DNA from 3 places in the Paenochrobactrum pullorum genome. Region 1 is predicted to be linked to each of the others. Evidence: riboswitches for the same ligand, from Rfam matches in the RefSeq annotation. Region 1 holds a riboswitch; each other region holds the start of a gene.
What was found. A riboswitch is a leader RNA that binds a small molecule or an ion and turns the genes downstream of it on or off. The one in region 1 is predicted to bind thiamine pyrophosphate.

Region 1 (6,257 bases):
CATTGCCGCAATAGCCACCGACATAACCGTTTAATCCCAAGGCCGAAGCCGAAATCAGCGGCTTTCCAAGTGCTTTACAGGCATCAGACAGAATATAAGTCACGGCATAACTATCGGCACAATCGAGAGCGATATCGGCGTCTTTCAACAGCGCATCCACGTTGGCAGGTGTCAGGCGTACCGTCAGAGGCGTGACTATAACATCCGGATTAAGATCATTCAGACGGTCGCGTGCGGCTTCGGCTTTCTTGCGGCCTAGGTCCTTTTCACCATAAAGCGGCTGGCGATGCAGATTGCTGCGCTCGATACTATCATCATCAACAAGTGTGATATGTCCTACACCTGCACCCACCAGATAATTGAGCGCCGGACAGCCAAGGCCACCCGCACCGATGATGAGAATATGTGCATTCTCCAAGCGCTTTTGGCGCTCGATGCCCATCTCTTCCACAATGATCTGTCTGGCGTAACGGCTCATTTTACATAAGCTTCCGTCAGCTTCAGCCATTCCTGCACGCGCTGTTCAGGGCTTGCATGAAGGGTGATGTCGGTCACCGCGGCCACAATATCTGCGCCATGTTCAAAAACACCAGTTGCGCGATCAAGGCTGATGCCGCCAATGCCGACAAGCGGCATGTCGCTTAACTTATCTTTCCAGATACGCACACGTTCCAGCCCTTGTGGCTCCCAGATCATCTTTTTCAAAATGGTTGGATAGACGGGGCCAAGCGCGACATAATCAGGCTTAAGCGCTAATGCGCGTTCCAGCTCTTCTTCATTATGGGTGCTGACGCCAAGTTTGAGTTGAGCCTTACGAATAACGGTAATGTCCGCCTCATCCAGATCTTCCTGACCGAGATGGATGTAATCGCAACCTTCATCAATGGCGAGTTGCCAATAATCATTAACGATCAACTGACATTGATGTGCGTCACAAATTGTTTTGGCAGCACGGATTTCAGCACGCAATTCAGTTGTAGTTTTATCTTTAACGCGCAGTTGCACCAGTTTGATGCCAAGCGGAACTAAGCGCTCCAGCCATTCAGCGCTGTCGAAAATCGGATAAAAAGGATGAAGTGCCATTTTAGAAAAATGCCTTTCCCATCAAAGGTGTGGAAGGAGCTGCCATGTCGCGCGGTTCAATCGGATCGGCCTCAACCGCCAGATGTCCGGCTTCCACGGCAAGAGCAAAGCTTTTGGCCATGCGAACCGGATCACCGGCCTTGGCCACGGCGGTGTTGAGAAGCACTGCGTCATAGCCTAGTTCCATTGCCTGTGCGGCATGGGAGGGAACGCCAATCCCCGCATCAACAATCAGCGAAATATCTGGGAAATGCGCGCGCAAGGTTTTGAGTGCATAGGGGTTGTTAAGGCCGCGCCCCGAACCAATTGGCGCGCCCCACGGCATCAGCACTTTGCATCCGGCTTGCACCAGCTTTTCGGCGACCACCAGATCGTCATTCATATAAGGGAAAACTTCAAAACCCTCATTGACCAGAATGCGTGCCGCTTCCACCAGTCCGAAAGGGTCGGGCTGGAATGTGTCCTGCTCGCCGATCACTTCCAGCTTGATCCATGATGTGCCAAAAATCTCGCGCGCCATTTTTGCGGTGGTCACCGCTTCACGCGCTGTGTGGCATCCGGCTGTGTTGGGCAAAACATGGACACCCAGCTCTTTGATCAGTGACCAGAAACTTTGCCCCGCACGCTCAAATCCGCTTTCACGGCGAAGTGAAACGGTGACGATTTCGGTGCCTGATGCTTTCACCGCTTCTTCCAAAATTGCCGGTGAGGGGTAAAGGGCTGTGCCCAACAGCAAACGGCTGGTGACTGTTTTGTCATAGAGTTTTAGCATGTCAGCCCCCTTGCATGGGTGCCAGAACTTCAATCTGGTCTCCAGCGGAAAGTGTTGTTTCTTCACGCATATCCGCACTGACAAATTCGCCATTGAGAGCTGTTGCCACCACCGCATCGCTCAAATCAATCTCGGCAAGCAATTCGCTCATATTGTGGGCTGTGGTTTGGTGGATTTGGCCGTTGAGAGAAATATTCATCAAATTCACTCCATAAGCTCTGGTATGTTTTGCGGATTTTCCACCGCTTCACGCACCATTTTAGCAAGTGCGGGAGACATCAAAAATCCGTGCCGGTAAAAGCCGTTGACATAAAGTTTCGTGCCTTGGCGGCGTATTTTGGGCAGATTGTCGTTAAATGCAGGGCGGGCATCGACGCCGGTTTCCAGCACTTCACTTTCGGCGAATGCGGGATGCAGCGCATAGGCCGCGCCCAAAAGCTCCAAGGTGGAACGCACACTGATATGCGGGCTGGCTTCGGCTTCCAGCATTGTTGCGCCCACCATATGCACACCATCCCCGCGTGGCACGATATAAAGCGGAATACGCGGATGCAGCAGGCGCACAGGGCGGGTGAGGTTGATGTCGCGTGAGCGGATCATCAGCATTTCACCTTTGACACCGCGCAGATCGCTTAAATCGTCCCGCGCCCGAAGTCCACGGCAATCAATGGTCAGATCACTGTTGATTGTGGCCTTATCGGCATTGGTGCCAAGCTGAAAGCGCACAGCCTTCCGGCGCAGATTTTCAGCCAGTTCCGGCAAGGCACGGCGCGGGTTGAGATGGCCTTCATGCTCAAAGAACAAGCCTTGATTGAAGCGATTGCCAAGATCAGGCTCCAGTTCTTCAATGCGGGTTGCATCAATCAACTCGTGCTGGCTGGTGCGGCGTGAAAAGCGGCGCAATTCACTGGCATCGCGGGTGTGGGAAAGCACCAATGTGCCGCGTCGCTCCACACCGCTGACATGGTTTTCCCACCAATCGAGCGCTTGCTGGCCAAGGCGCACGACTTGCTCCGGTGCGCTTTCGCCCTCGCACCAAGGTGCAAGCATACCTCCGGCAAACCATGAACAAGCATCTTCGCCAATGCGCTCACTGAGCGCGATCACTTCAACATTATGGCCTTGGGCATTCAGTTCCGTGGCACAGGTTAAGCCAGCGACACCGGCACCGATAATGGTAATTTTCATGGGGCTACCTGTGAAGGATTGGTCCATAGTTCATAAAAATGGTGGACGGGACCGTGACCGCTGCCGATGGTTAGTTGATCGGCGGCCAAAATTGCCTGATGCAGATAGTCGTGGGCTTCTTCAAAAGCTTGTTTTAAATCTAACCCATGTCCAAGCTTTGTCGCCAGAGCTGCCGACAGAGTGCAGCCGGTGCCGTGGGTGTTTTTGGTGTGGATGCGGGGCGCAGAAATGGCAAATGTCGGGGCGTCTGCGGTGATCAAGAGATCAGTGCAAATTTCACCTTCCGCATGGCCGCCCTTCATCAAAACGGCTTTGGCACCTAAGCGAAGCAAGGCGCGGCCTTGTGCTTCGGCTTCCTCATCGCTTTTTGCTTCATCCATATCCAGCAGACAGGCAGCTTCGGGACGGTTCGGGGTGATCAAGGTTGCTAAAGGGATCAGTTTTTGGCGCAATACATCAATCGCGGTTTCGCTAAGCAGGCGATTGCCGGATTTAGCTACCATCACCGGATCAAGCACGATCGGCCCTTGGAAGTGGCTCAAACCGTCCATCACCGTTTCGATGGTTTCAGGTTGTGAGAGCATGCCGATTTTAACGGCAGCAACATTAAGATCGCTGAACACCGCCTCCATCTGCCCGCGAATGATCGCCGGTGTCATATCCATTACGTCAGTGACGCCGCGGGTGTTTTGTGCGGTGATGGCGGTGATGACGCTCGCACCATAGGTTTTAAGCGCAGAAAAAGCTTTTAAATCGGCCTGAATACCGGCACCGCCGCTGCTGTCAGAGCCAGCAATGGTTACGCAGATCGGAACTGAACTGAGGGTGGAAGATGTGTCTAACCGTCTCGTCATGTCGTTTCTCTTCTCTGAACAGAAAGTGAAACATCATGACTGGCTGAAGCTTTTGTTTTGCTTCTGGTTGGAAAATTCGCCTGTTGCCCAAATTACCAAGCAAGACCAATTCCCATTACGCCCGTTCGTGACGCGCCAAATTCCGTTCCCTACGCAGGTATTACCCGGATCAGGTTCAATGGGTTAGCGCTTTTGCGCCTCTCAGTCTTTCGACACCCCAACGAATATTTGCTGCCTCTATGAGTAGAATTTAAAATCAGATTGGTCAAGCCCGCGTCAAAAGCATCTGAAATCGATTGGAATTACAGTCGGGATTTTTCTTTAAAAAAGCTCTTGACCTTCCCATGATGGGAAGCCTTAGTTTAAGCGCCATGATGAAGTGTCTGTTTAAGAGCAGCGATGTGGCAGGGGATAACCTATGAGCCAGAAAAATGACAGCGAGTTAACAAGCAACATCTTGTTAACTAAGTATAATTTCAATGTGGAAGGCATGAGTTGTGCCTCTTGTGTGGGGCGGGTGGAGCGCGCACTGACAGGTACTGATGGTGTGGTTAAAGCCAGTGTCAACCTGATGACAGAGCGCGCCCATGTGGAAGTGAGTGACAGCAATATCACGGCTGATGATTTGGTGAAAATCATCGGCGGAGCAGGTTATAAAGCTGAGCTGATTGATGAGCAAAAGCCGGTGGAAGCACTTAAAAGCTCTGGTTGCGGTTGCGGTTCAAAAAAAGCTGAAAGCGTAGAAACATGTCAATCGGAAGCCAAACTGGCTGCTGTTGTGCCATCATCATCCGCGCCGCAAAAATTTGATTTGAACATTGAAGGCATGACCTGTGCATCTTGTGTCGGCACTGTCGAGCGTGCTTTACTCGCGGTTGACGGCGTTACATCAGCCAGCGTTAATCTGGCCACTGAACGGGCGCAGATCGTGGTGGATGGTACGCGGGTCAATATAGATAAGCTGATTGGTGCGGTGGCAAAAGCTGGCTATCAGGCGCGTAAAATTGATGTCGCCGCCAAGCAATCTACCGGTGAAATGCGCGCGCAAAAACGTGAAAAAGAAGCACAAACCTTACAGCGTCAAACTTTGCTGGCAGTCGTGCTGACCTTGCCGGTTTTTGTACTTGAAATGGGGTCGCACTTAATCCCTGGCATGCATATGCTGATTGACCGCACAATTGGTATGCAAAATAGTTGGTATTTGCAATTTGTGCTGACAACGCTGGTGCTTTTCGGGCCGGGATTGCGCTTTTTCAAGCTGGGCATTCCGGCACTTTTAAAAGCCGCACCGGATATGAATTCGCTGGTAGCGGTCGGTACATTGGCCGCTTGGGGCTTTTCAACGATCGCCACTTTCATGCCGTCCGTTTTGCCTGAAGGCACGGTGAATGTTTATTTTGAAGCCGCAGCCGTTATCGTGGCGCTGATCCTGCTTGGCCGTTATCTGGAAGCGCGCGCCAAGGGCAGAACCAGTGCTGCCATCAGCCGTTTGGTTGATTTGCAGGCGAAAACTGCACGCGTTTTGCGCGATGGCAAGGCGGTTGATGTGCCGTTGGAAGATGTGCGCGTGGGCGACCATGTGCAGGTCAGACCAGGTGAAAAAGTACCGGTCGATGGCGTGCTCATCGAGGGCTCTTCTTATATTGATGAATCGATGATTACCGGTGAACCAGTGCCCGTTGCCAAGGAAATTGGCGCCGAAGTGGTCGGCGGCACCATCAATAAATCCGGTTTTTTCACCTATCAGGCGACCAAGGTTGGCAGTGATATGGTGATCGCCCAGATCATCCGTATGGTGGAAGATGCGCAGGCCGACAAGCTGCCCATTCAGGCGATGGTGGATAAAGTAACGCGCTGGTTTGTGCCCGCAGTGATGGCAGCCGCAGTTGTCACCTTTGTCATCTGGTTGATATTCGGTCAGTCGCCGTCATTAGGCTTTGCGCTTGTGAATGCCATTGCGGTGCTGATTATCGCTTGCCCTTGTGCGATGGGGCTTGCCACGCCAACGTCAATTATGGTTGGCACCGGACGTGCGGCAGAAATGGGCGTGTTGTTCCGTCGTGGCGATGCATTGCAACGTTTACGTGAAGCATCTGTCATTGCTTTTGACAAAACCGGAACACTGACCTTGGGCAAGCCGGTTCTGGCACATTTTGAAACTGTTGCCGGACAGGATGAGGCGAAAATTCTGACCCTTGCTGCGAGTGTTGAGGCACGCTCCGAACATCCGATTGCCGCCGCCGTTGTGCAGGCGGCAGAAGAAAAAGGCTTGACCTTAAAGGATGTGCAGAACTTCAACGCTATTGCTGGCATGGGGCTGGTTGCAGATGTTGATGGTCAACAAGTGGCCGTGGGTGCTG
Region 2 (6,257 bases), on a different contig from region 1:
CAAATGACCGAGCCAGTCTTTGAAATATTCGGTAACGGCTTTTCATGGCGCGACATTATTCTGGTGGCTGGTGGCTTGTTCCTTGTTTGGAAAGCAACCAAAGAAATTCACCACACGGTTGATCCCGACGGACAAAAAGACGCCGCAGTCTCAGGTGCTGTCACCATGACAATGGGTGCAGCAATCGTACAGATCCTGCTGCTTGATCTGGTGTTTTCGGTTGATTCCATCATCACCGCTGTCGGTATGACCGATGAAATTGCTATTATGGTAATTGCAGTTCTGGCCGCGGTCACCGTGATGATGCTGGCGGCAGACCCGCTATCAAAATTCATTGCCGCCAATCCGACAATCGTCATGCTGGCGCTGGGCTTCTTGCTGATGATCGGTATGACATTGATTGCCGATGGCTTCGGCTATCATGTGCCGAAAGGCTATATCTATGCCGCAATGGGCTTCTCCGCCTTGGTGGAAGCACTCAATATGCTGGCGCGCCGCAGACGCAAACAATCAGGCGAGCAGTAACACGCAATAAAAAGGCCGCTTATAAGAGCGGCTTTTTTAATATCATTATTTCAAAGCTTTAGGTTAGCCTTCAATCTCTTCGCGCAGCATTTCCAGTTCAAGCCATTCCTCTTCAAAAGCATCGCTTTCGCTGCGCTTTTTTTCCAGTTCGGCTGCAACCTTGGCAAAAAGATCAGGGTTTTTTGCATAAAGCTGCGGATCAGCCATTTTGGCTTCCAGCACCTCAATCTCTTTGGACAAAGCGTCAATCTTGCCGGGCAGCGTTTCGAGCGCAAATTTCTGCTTATAAGAAAGCTTGCGCTTTTCATCGCGCTTTGGTGCCTGAGCAGCTGCCCCATCACCACTCGCAGCCGCAGATGCAGCCTTTGCCACCTGACGTTTGGCAAGCGCCAGCTCTTTGCGCTGCGCCATCATATCGGCATAGCCACCGGCATATTCCAACCAGCGCCCGTCGCCTTCCGGCGCAATCACCGATGAAACGGTGCGATCAAGAAAATCACGATCGTGGCTGACCAGAATAACAGTGCCGTTGAAGGCTGAAACCAGTTCCTGCAACAGATCAAGCGTTTCCATGTCCAGATCGTTGGTCGGCTCATCAAGAATAAGCAAATTGGCAGGGCGCGACAAAACCCGTGCCAGCATCAAACGTGCGCGTTCGCCACCGGATAATTCACGGATAGGTGTGCGTGCCTGCTCCGGCTGGAACAAGAAGTCTTTCATATATGAAACCACATGGCGCTGCTCACCATTGACGATCAGGCTCTCGCCACGACCATCGGTAAGATAATGCGCCAATGTATCATCGAGATTGAGGCTTTCACGCTTTTGATCAAGCTCTGCCATTTCCAGATTAACGCCCAAGCGCAATGTGCCTGAATCGGGCGCCAATTGGCCGGTCAGCATCGAAAGCAATGTAGTTTTGCCGGCACCGTTTGGCCCCACCAGACCGATACGATCACCACGCTGCACGCGGGTGGAGAAATCTTTCACCAACACACGTTCGCCATAAGCTTTATTTAGGCCTTTGGCTTCAATCACCAATTTGCCGGATTCTTTGCTGTCACTTGCCGCCAACACAGCCGTTCCTTGCGCTTTGCGATGATTGCGGAACTCCGCGCGCATCGAATGCAATTCGCCAAGGCGACGCATATTGCGTTTACGCCGTGCCGTCACACCATAGCGCAGCCAATGTTCTTCACGCACAATCTGGCGGCCAAGCTTATGCAGGTCGCGCTCTTCTTCTTCCAAGACTTTATCGCGCCATTCTTCAAAATGGGCAAAGCCTTGTTCGATGCGGCGTGTGACACCACGATCAAGCCAAATGGTCGAGCGGCTGACATTTTCCAAGAAACGACGGTCATGGGAAATCAGCACAATCGCCGAACGGATCTGGCGCAGCTCATCTTCCAACCATTCAATCGTATTGAGGTCAAGATGGTTGGTCGGCTCATCCAAAAGCAATACATCAGGCTGCGGCGCAATCACCCGCGCCAAAGCTGCACGACGTGCTTCACCACCCGATAATTGCTGCGGCGTTTCTTCACCTGTCAGCCCCAGATGTTCCAGCAGATAGGTGACACGATGCGGATCATCGGTCGGCCCCAAGCCTGCTTCCACATAAGCGCGCACATTGGCAAAGCCATCCATATCGGGAGACTGCGCCAAATAACGCACAGTTGCGCCCGGATGTTTGTAAACTTCGCCACTGGTAGGCTCAACCATGCCGGCGGCGATTTTCAAAAGTGTAGATTTACCCGATCCATTGCGCCCGACCAGCGCAATGCGCTCACCTTCACTGACCGACAAGCCAGCATCTTCAAGCAGCGGTGTTCCGCCAAAAGTCAGTTTAATCTGGTCAAGGCGAAGAAGTGGTGGTGGTGCCATGGATAATGATTACTTCTCGTTCAGGTGTATTTTTTAAAATCAAAGGTCAATTGCACTGCTTGTCGTCGAGAAAGAGCTTTGTGTCAAATGACGTCTTGTCAGCACACAAAAAAACAGGCCGGAAAATCCGACCTGTTTCTCATATTTTCAAGCCAGGCTTGCAAATAAATGAACCTCAATGGTTCTATTATTATTGGCAAGGAGCTTCATAAACGCGGCCATATGGGTCGCGGTATTTACAATATTGCACACCATTGCGGGTTGTGGATGCACCAACCAATGTACCGGCAACTGCGCCAATAGCAGCACCTGTCAGCGCACCGCGGCCATTACCGCCAATTGCGCCGCCTGCCAACGCACCAAGAGCTGCACCACCAACGCCATAACCAGCCGTACGCTGTTCATTGGTTGTGCAAGCTGCTGTTGAGAATGCGAGCAATCCTGCGACTGCGATCATAGTAAGACGTGATTTCATGGAAGAAATCTCCCTTTGAATGTTGAAAACCACCGACCTTGCGTCCCCAATTCGGCGCTTGCAGGTAGTCCTGCTATCATTAGCTTACATTATATTAGGCGTTGTTCGTCAAGCCTTTTCATAACGGTCTTGCGATAAGTACCGCATGTCCTAAACGCAAAGAAACATGAAGAGTTCCATGAACAACATTAGAAACTGTCAAAGACGAACCTAAAGGCAAAGTAATTTTATCCAAAGGCCATTCTGCTTGTTCAATCGTCAGCCCTTCGAGCTGTGAAAAGCTTAAAATACTGAAAACGGAAGCCTCAGGCAGGTCATATTGATAATTGCCCGGCACCAGCGGATATGCTTCTTCAAAACCACTGGATAACAAAATCTGACGCCCTTCAAGCGCGTATCTTGTTGCCATAGTCAGATGCAAAAGCGTGTGATCGGTACGATCACCACCGAATGCACCACATAGAATCACCCGCGTTGCGCCCAATTGATAAGCTTTATTAAGCGCCAATTCGCCATCGGTCATATCTTTGGCAACCGGAAAGGTTTGCCGCGGCACTTCGGCAAAAACCTCCAGCAAATCCGGATCGGTTGAGTCAAAATCCCCAAGCCATAATTCTGGAACCACACCCAAACGAAGCGCATGGCGCATACCACCATCAGCGGCTAAAAACCGTGCGCCCTCAACTTGGCGGCGCAAACGATCCGTGACGGTCAGATCGCCGCCGAGAAGAATGACAAATGTGCTCATGAAATCGCTCATAACATGCGCATCACGCCCCGAAAAGCTCCTTTAGGGATGGCTTGCGATAAGTCGTCGAAATGCTTAAGATAAAGCTGCTCTAACGGGGTGCCTGCTGTTTTCATCAGGCTGAGAGGCCGCAATCAATCGGCCAACCCGCTGAACCTGATCCGGTTTGTACCGGCGGAGGGATTAGATGCTGTCAATGTCCGACGCATAATCCTTTTGAACCTGATACCTTAAGGAGACGCATAATGCGGCTGTTGTCTTTACTCGCCTCGTCTGCTGTCATCATGCTGAGCGTAGCGCATGCGGCACAGGCAAAAGATACCCTCACTGTCTATACCTATGACAGCTTCACCGCCAAATGGGGACCGGGGCCGATTGTCAAAGAAAACTTTGAAGCAATTTGCCATTGCGAAGTTAAATTTGTGGCAGCTGCTGATGGTGTGGCGTTACTCAACCGCCTGAAGCTGGAGGGTGCTAAAACCGGAGCCGACATCGTGCTCGGCCTCGACAATAACCTCATTGCCGATGCCCATAAATCCGGCCTCTTTGCCCCTAGCGGCATTGATCTCACCTCTATCAATGTGCCGGGCGGTTTTAAGGATGATGTTTTCGTCCCCTATGATTACAGCTATTTCGCCGTCGTTTATGACAGCGAAAAGATGGAAAATCCGCCCAAAAGCCTGAAAGAGCTGGTTGAAGGCGATGCATCACAAAAAATCGTGCTGCAAGATCCGCGCACCTCGACACCTGGCCTTGGTATGTTGTTATGGATGAAAGCTGTTTACGGCGATGAAGCAGCCGCCAAATGGGAGCAGTTGCAAAAACGCATTCTCACCGTCACACCGGGCTGGTCGGAAGCTTACGGCCTGTTCACCAAAGGTGAAGCACCAATGGTGCTTTCTTATACCACCTCGCCTGCCTATCATGTGATTACCGACAAAACCGACCGCTATCAGGCTCTTGGTTTTGAAGAAGGCCATTATCTGCAGGTTGAAGTGGCTGGCATGACCAGTAGGGGCGAGAAAAACCCGCTCGCCAAACAGTTTTTGGCTTTCATGCTCGAGCCGGGCTTTCAGGACGCCATTCCGGAAACCAATTGGATGTTTCCGGTCGCCAAAACCTCCAAGCCGCTTGATCCGGCCTTTGATGCTTTGGTGAAGCCTGTTAAAACTTTGCAGATTTCGTCTGAAGATGTCGCCGCCAACCGTAAGGAATGGATCAACGAATGGCTAAACGCTTCCAGCAAGTAAAACCGGAATAGAGTGCGTGCGTGCATATTCAGCATCAATCATAAAACCATTAGGCGGGAGTTTGGCTCTCGCCTTTTTGTGCTTGCTCGCAGGCGGCGCACTCTTTTCGCTTGGATGGCAAGCCTTTGGCGAAGGTTCGCTCTTCTCGGTTTTTGATGCCTATGTCTGGCGCATCACCCGCTTCACACTGTTGCAAGCACTGCTTTCCAGCCTGTTATCGGTGGCTGTCGCTATTCCCTTGGCGCGCGCATTACATGCATCAGAAAATTTTTATGGACGCGCATTAATTTTGCGGCTCTTTGCCCTGCCCTTGGTGCTGCCTTCACTGGTTGCCATTTTAGGCATTACCGCCATTTATGGACGCAATGGCTTCATTGCTTATCTGGCAGATTTAAGTGGCAGTTCTTTTGTGCCCAATATTTACGGCCTCACCGGCATTTTGCTGGCACATGTGTTTTTCAATATGCCGCTGGCGGTACGGCTTATTCTGGCCAATCTGGAAACCATTCCTGCCGATTATTGGAAACTATCGGCGCAATTGGGCATGGGTAACTTTTCAAGGTTCCGGCTGATCGAATGGCCAGTGATCCGGCGCAACCTTTCCGGTATTGCCGGTTTGATTTTCATGCTGTGCATTACGTCTTTCACCACCGTTTTGACCCTTGGCGGGGGCCCTCGTGCCACCACCTTGGAAGTGGCGATCTATCAGGCACTGCATTTCGATTTTGATCTGAACCGCGCTGTAGCGCTCACGCTGATGCAGCTTATTTTGACACTCACCGTGCTCGTCATTTTGCGCTTTTTTGGTCACCCAAGCGAGGAAGGCTTTTCGCTGAAAATAACCACTAAGCGCTATGACAATGTGAAAAAAACAGAGCGCTTCTTCAACTACACAGTCATTCTGACCGGATTTTTGTTTATTGCCAGCCCTGTGATCGGCATTGTGGCATCATCATTCATGGCGGATTTTTCACGCCTGTTAAGCGAAGCTGCGGTTTGGAATGCAATCTTCACCAGTCTCTGGCTTGGCGCTTCTTCCGCCTGCCTGTCGGTTTCTCTCTCTTTCGCCTTGGTGATTGCGCGTGAATATAGCGCCAGCCTATCACGCAATAGCAAACCGCCTGCCACCACACGCTTTTATCAAAGCGCACTGGAAACAGGTTCAAGTTTAATATTGGTCGTGCCACCAATTATTTTAGGTGCAGGCTGGTTTATTCTACTGCGTAATTTCGGCAATCCGTTTTCCTTTGCTGCTGCAATGGTCATCATTGTTAATGCAGCTATGGCTATGCCTTTTGCCGTACGCTTCATTCGCCCCGCATGGGACAATGCAGCCGCCAGTCATAACCGATTATGCGCGCAGCTTGATATTTCC
Region 3 (6,257 bases), on a different contig from region 1:
GGCGCTTGTAATAAGCGGTGAGCAGATCGCCACGTTCTTCTTCTGGTACAAATTCCGCAAATTCCTGCCAAAAGTCTGGGAAAATCGCACGGGAGCCATGAAACCACCATGCCACATCTTCATCACCGGCCAGAAAAACACCATGAATGCGAAAGCCCAAACATCTTTCCGGATGTGCAATTCCGTAGGCCAATGAAAGACATGAGCCCCATGAGCCACCGGTGACAACCCAGCGATCAATGTTTAAATGCTCACGAATGGCTTCAATATCGGCAATCAGTTTTTGGGTGTTGTTATTTTCAAGTTCGGCAAAAGGTGTGGACTGACCACAACCGCGCTGATCGAAGGTCACGACATAATAGGTTTCTAGATCAAAACTTTCGACCGAACGCGTAGATGCACCTGCACCCGGGCCGCCATGCAGAAATACCGCCGGAATCCCTTGCGGATTACCATATGCGTAAACAGCCAGCTCATGCCCATCACTGACGGCAAGACGAAATTCTGCATTTGGTAATGTCATTTTGTCCCCCAAAACCGATCTGTAACAACCAGATCTGCCGCATAAATCACTCTTGAGCTTCAAAGCTCAGGCCTCCACCTGAAACAAAGAGTGCCTTGTTTAGTGCCAATAAAATTTTGAGAATACCAATGCAAAATCAGACTAGTTATTCCAATTCGGAATAGTGAGAATTTTAATCCGACAATAGTCATCCAAAGCGAGCTAAATGAAACAATCATGACAAAATTGAAAAATCTGCATTCAATGCTCGTGCATGTAACAGGTGGAATTTAAGTATCTTATAATTTAATCAGCAGATATCATTGAGTTACAGTTTTTTGTGTTTTAGATAATTCATTCAAACACCAATATAGCCCGTTTACATATTCTAATTTTGCATGAGTCCATCCGTTCTTTCGCTAAGATCGAAACGAATTGCAATTGTTCACCCATCCACAAAGAATTAAACTGAAAATAGCAACAGTGCCCAAATTGAAGTGAGAAAGAATGGAACTAAAGTGGCTGAAAGATTTTGTTTCGCTTGCACAACATTCCAGTTTTTCCCGCGCTGCTCAGGATCGTAATATAACCCAATCGGCTCTGAGCCGTCGTATCCGCCAACTGGAAAGCTGGGTGGGCATGCCGTTGATTGACCGCAGCAGCAATCCGGTCAAACTAACCGCAGCAGGCGCAAGCTTTTTGCCATCAGCCCATGATGCTATCGACCTTCTGACCAATGCCCGCAAATGGCTTTATGAGCAGTATAATCCGGTGTGGGAAGTGCTTTCCTTTGCCACGCTCAACAGCCTGTCTTTAAGTTTTTTTCCGCTATGGATGGCGGATATGGAAGCATCAGGCGACGAATTTCGTGTGCGTTTTACCGATCCGCATGCTTCATTTCTGGGCAATGTTTCAACGCTTGTACATGGTCAATGCGATTTTTTTCTAACCTATGCACTTGATAATGTTAAACAAATGGAAGACTTGAAAAAGTTTCCTTATTTGTCTGTCGGTCTGGAACGCGTTATTGCCGTCAGCGCGCCCAACCGCGATGGCACGCCTATGCATAGCCTCGTCAATAATTATCAGCCAACCCATTTTTTAAGCTATCGCAGCAACGCCTTTTTCTCACTAGCTTTGCAGCATTTAATCGAAAAACGGCAATATAATCTTCATTCCGTTTATGAAAACGGTATGTCGAGTGCGCTCAAAGCAATGGCTATTTCCGGCCACGGCGTGACATGGGTACCGCAAAGTCTGGTCAGTGATGAACTCAGCCGCAAATTGCTGGTACGGGCTGGCACAGCTGAAGATGACTTGCTGGTGGAAATCCGTATTTACCGCACGCTCAATTTCCGCAACCAACAAGCAGAGAAATTCTGGCGCCGCGCATCATATTTGACCGCTTTGAAAGCCGCAAAATCGCAAACCAGTAAGTAAAAATCGGGGCGGATCATTAATAATCCGACCCGATTTCATTAATTAAGCCATATTTTCATAGGCTGCATCAAAGAATGCAAGTTCAAGTTTAACAGCGCGCTGGAAAAAATCTGTGCAACGCATTGCATCCTGTTCGCCGACACGATCAAGTTCAGCACGCAAAAAATCAACAAAATCTCGAAAAAAACCGTTGTCATGCAATGTGATCCATTCAGCATGCACAAAATTTTCCGGCAATATTTTCGTGGTCGTTGATGCCCATTCCAGATAAAGCCATTCAGCCACATTCAACACCGATAAAATCACCGGATAGGAACGCGTTTCCGCGGCTTCACGCATGATCGCTTTAAAACCTTTTGTCGGCTCACTATCAGCAATTGCCTCTCTGGCTTGATCGCTCACGCCCAGCGCTTCAAAAGAGCGTAAAAAATAAGTATTCTCGTCACTAGAAACCATACCTGCAAATTGTCCGAAGCGTAAACGCGCTTCAAACCTATCAGCCGTGGCAAGGGCGGCGCCAAGAAGCACCAAAAAACTGTCCAGAAAGCGATGATCTTGTATCAGATAAGATGCCATAACATCGTCTGAAATAGTTCCGGCGCATAGTTCATGTACAAAGCGATGCTCAACCGCATTGTCCCAGACCGGCTGGCTGTTATTTTTCAAAATATCGGTAAAACGATCAGTCATTGCTTTGCCTTTTCATGGTTGGCTGCAAGACCGGTAAATTTCTTATTCATAAAACGGCCTCGCAAAGAGGCCGGCAAAAGGCAGGTTTGTCTTCCCATCCCTTCGCCGGCATGATCCGGATCAGGTTCGAAGGGTCATTGCGCCTTTAAAAAAACAGCAATATCTCAGCCCCTTGACGGGACACCCCTTGGTCTATCCATGAGTAGAGGCACTATGACGGTCAGTCAACTAGCAAGATAAGATTTCGCCTTACTGGGCCGATGGCGGGGTTTGCAACGGTGCGCTGACATCAGGCACCTGATTATCATTGGCGAATGAATTATCATTTTCCGAAGCATTACGCCCATAAATCTCGACGCCGACCCACACAAGCACTGTCAATAAAAGACTGCATAGTAAAACGACAAGCACAGGAACACCTTTGCGTCCTTGTCGTGCATCTTGTGCCGGTACTTTTTTCATCACCATCTCCTGTTTTTACCCCTCAATTTTAAAAATGGCCGGGAAAAGTGCATATTTAACGCGCTCTCTTCCCAGGCCATTTTAATTATTATGCTGGCTCAAGCCATCGATCTCAATATGCAGTTATCGCATGGTGAGAAGTTTTTGACGCTCCAACTCTACGTCTTCCGGCGTATAAGGCGCCGATGTGTGATCAAAGTGCTCCCAACCCTGCTCGCGATAATATTGGCGACGGGCATTAATATCGACACCACCTGAATCGGCCAAAATGCGTTGCGCGACAGGCACCTTTTCATCATCGACCTTAACCGAAACCAGTGCGCCGCCGCGCCGCACGCCTTCCGCATAAACATGTGCCTCCTCATCCGGCACACCGCTATCAATCAAGGCGCCAATCAACCCGCCGGCAGCTCCGCCCGCCACTGCACCGCCAAGTGCACCGGCAAGTGTTGCAGACAACCAACCGGCAGCAACAACAGGGCCAATTCCCGGAATGGCAATCATGCCCAAACCGGCCAGCAATCCGCCGCCTGCTCCAATTGCCGCGCCAACACCTGCACCGACACCCGCACCTTCACCGGCTTCCGTTTTGTTTTCTGCATGATGTGAAACAATGCTAATATCTTTATAAGGGATACCCGCTGCTTCAAGTTGAATAACCACACTTTTTGCGGTGGTGTAATTATCGAATAACTGATTAAGTGTTTTCATAATATTCGCCCTTTTTCATTATCCTGAAGTGACATTACCTTGATAATCCATCTTGATCATCACGGGTGTTCCGTCCTTTTCGCCGGCAGCGTGCCAGACACCATCATCGTCAAGGGTCAACCCCATAACATTGGTGAAACCGGCTTCTTCCATCCGGCTTTTTGCCTGTTCTTGGGTGAAACTGTTTTCGCCTTTTACCGGAGCGGACGGGTTGGCTTGTTCCGGCATGACAACCGCAGGTTTATCTGTAGTCGGCGTTGTTTGCGCCTGTGAAATCGTAGGCACGCATATACAAGCAGCTACAAGCGTCATCGTTTTGATATTCATGATCAGCTCCTGTGTTTGTCACTGTATTTCAGTGATATTGAATAAACACATGAGAAAGTGAAAACGTTCCGTTCTTTTTATTCACAACTCGTTACATAAACAAAAATATCTTTATTTTATATAGAGTTACAATTTTCATCAAAATAATATGAACCATTTTCAAGTTCTTACGTTGTTTTAGTATCTTTATAAAACAAAGGAGAAGATTAATGGATTGGAACCGTATTGAGGGTAATTGGAAGCAGGTTAAGGGCAAGGTAAAAGAGCAGTGGGGCAAACTCACCGATGATGATCTTGACCAGATTCAAGGTCAGCGTGAACAGTTGGAAGGCAAAATTCAAGAACGTTACGGTGTTGAAAAAGACCGTGTTAAGCATGAAGTAGACAGCTGGTATAACAACCAGAAATGGTGATCAGATGATGTGCGCCTGATGGCGCACATCATCTTTTAAAGGCGAAGCAGATGATTATGACCGTCGATAGAGAGCGCCATGAACTACTCATAAAAAGTGTAATTTTGTCTCATCTCCAGGATCAGACAAAAACAGGCTCTGATGGCTTTAAAATTCTTTCCGATTTTCTTGTAGCAGCAAAATTTTGCCGGATGAAAGATGAGAACGTTTCCTGCAATCTTACTGACGATCAAAATACACATGCCCGCGCCATTAAACTACTCATGAAGCGGCTTCTTCATGATGGGGCAAACCATCATGAAATCAGTGAGCATATTATAAATTATACAGAAGCTTTGCTAAAAACTTATCAAGGTGAATATCCAGAACAATCATAAAATGATGGAACAAAATAAGATAAAAGCAACAGTGCTGAATTCAGCACTCTTTCTTGATGTAGATGGCACGCTTCTTGACATAGCAGATACGCCTGATGCGGTGAAAGTGCCGCCGAATTTACCCCAAACTTTAGCTCACTTGTCCGAATGTTTCAAAGGGGCCATTGCTTTGATAACCGGTCGTGAGATTGCATTTATAGATACACTTTTTCCCAATTTGAACCTACCAGTTGCGGGACTTCATGGTGCGGAACTTCGTCTTGAAAAGAATAAAATCCGACGCCAGCAATTAAGTGAAAACTTTCTCAAAGCCAAAGCCTATTTAAAACAAGCGGCCGATGATCTGATGGGGGTCGCCTTTGAAGATAAAAACATGGCTGCTGCCTTGCATTATCGAAATGCCCTTTCCATGCAGGCCATTGTTAAAGAACAGCTGGAAAAGGCTGCACAAATTGCAGGCACGGGTTGGGCTGTACAGCATGGCAAAATGGTTGCCGAACTACGTCCTGCCGATTGTGACAAAGGCACTGCCCTATTGCAGATCATGCAACTCCCCGCTTTTATAGAGCGCAAACCTTACGCTTTTGGTGACGATCTTACCGATGAACAAATGTTTTATGCTGCTGTTCAATCGGGCGGCGCGGGGATCCGTATTGCTGAAAATACTGAGAATTCAGCTGCGGCTTTGTCCATATCTTCGCCTGCAATACTACGGCAATGGCTGCTTGAAACCACTCAAAAATCATCCAACGAAAACATCTTCAGTAATATTTTTTGAGAAAGGCACAAAACCCGACTGAATTCACATTAACAGAGAGGGAAAAATTGTGAGCAGATTAATTGTCGTATCAAACCGTGTACCCTTACCGGAGAAAGACGGTAAAATACCAGCAGGCGGCTTGGCCGTTGCACTCCACGCAGCGCTTGAAACTTATGGCGGAATTTGGATGGGATGGTCTGGCAAAACAATTTCCAATCATCAGAATCCTGAGTTAAAAATCATCGAGAACGGCAAAATAAACTATGCAGTTCTTGATTTGAACCGTACTGATATTGATGAATATTATGCCGGTTTTGCCAACAGAATGCTTTGGCCGCTATGCCATTACCGTTTGGACCTGATTGATTATACCCGCAAAGATATGGCCGGATATTTTCGGGTCAATCGATTGTTTGCCAAACAATTACAAAATCTGCTTCAACCTGATGATATTATCTGGGTTCATGATTATCATCTCATCCCTCTGGCCGCGGAACTCAGACAATTAGGCGTAGAAAACCGTATCGGTTTTTTCATGCATATTCCTTGGCCATCAGCAGATGTTTTTTTTACAC

Region 2: linked by a shared signal. The riboswitch ahead of thiB (thiamine ABC transporter substrate binding subunit) and the one ahead of thiD (bifunctional hydroxymethylpyrimidine kinase/phosphomethylpyrimidine kinase) in region 1 are both predicted to bind thiamine pyrophosphate.
Region 3: linked by a shared signal. The riboswitch ahead of JNC77_RS12555 (TenA family protein) and the one ahead of thiD (bifunctional hydroxymethylpyrimidine kinase/phosphomethylpyrimidine kinase) in region 1 are both predicted to bind thiamine pyrophosphate.

What each region holds. Positions count from the first base shown of each region.
Region 1 is NZ_JBHEEH010000001.1:526,497-532,753, forward strand. Features, by position in the region: gene JNC77_RS02515 (ThiF family adenylyltransferase) at 1-478, opposite strand, end outside; gene JNC77_RS02520 (thiamine phosphate synthase) at 475-1,083, opposite strand; gene JNC77_RS02525 (thiazole synthase) at 1,085-1,855, opposite strand; gene thiS (sulfur carrier protein ThiS) at 1,857-2,054, opposite strand; gene JNC77_RS02535 (FAD-dependent oxidoreductase) at 2,060-3,043, opposite strand; gene thiD (bifunctional hydroxymethylpyrimidine kinase/phosphomethylpyrimidine kinase) at 3,040-3,897, opposite strand; TPP riboswitch at 4,027-4,127, opposite strand; gene JNC77_RS02545 (heavy metal translocating P-type ATPase) at 4,316-6,257, shown strand, end outside.
Region 2 is NZ_JBHEEH010000006.1:82,555-88,811, forward strand. Features, by position in the region: gene JNC77_RS10835 (TerC family protein) at 1-525, shown strand, start outside; gene JNC77_RS10840 (ABC-F family ATP-binding cassette domain-containing protein) at 589-2,409, opposite strand; gene JNC77_RS10845 (YMGG-like glycine zipper-containing protein) at 2,600-2,884, opposite strand; gene JNC77_RS10850 (thiamine diphosphokinase) at 3,003-3,632, opposite strand; TPP riboswitch at 3,718-3,832, shown strand; gene thiB (thiamine ABC transporter substrate binding subunit) at 3,878-4,882, shown strand; gene thiP (thiamine/thiamine pyrophosphate ABC transporter permease) at 4,899-6,257, shown strand, end outside.
Region 3 is NZ_JBHEEH010000009.1:1,161-7,417, reverse strand. Features, by position in the region: gene pip (prolyl aminopeptidase) at 1-523, opposite strand, end outside; gene JNC77_RS12560 (LysR family transcriptional regulator) at 1,010-1,942, shown strand; gene JNC77_RS12555 (TenA family protein) at 1,985-2,632, opposite strand; TPP riboswitch at 2,713-2,830, opposite strand; gene JNC77_RS12550 (hypothetical protein) at 2,882-3,094, opposite strand; gene JNC77_RS12545 (general stress protein) at 3,218-3,805, opposite strand; gene JNC77_RS12540 (PepSY domain-containing protein) at 3,824-4,132, opposite strand; gene JNC77_RS12535 (CsbD family protein) at 4,342-4,545, shown strand; gene JNC77_RS12530 (hypothetical protein) at 4,596-4,922, shown strand; gene otsB (trehalose-phosphatase) at 4,924-5,700, shown strand; gene otsA (alpha,alpha-trehalose-phosphate synthase (UDP-forming)) at 5,750-6,257, shown strand, end outside.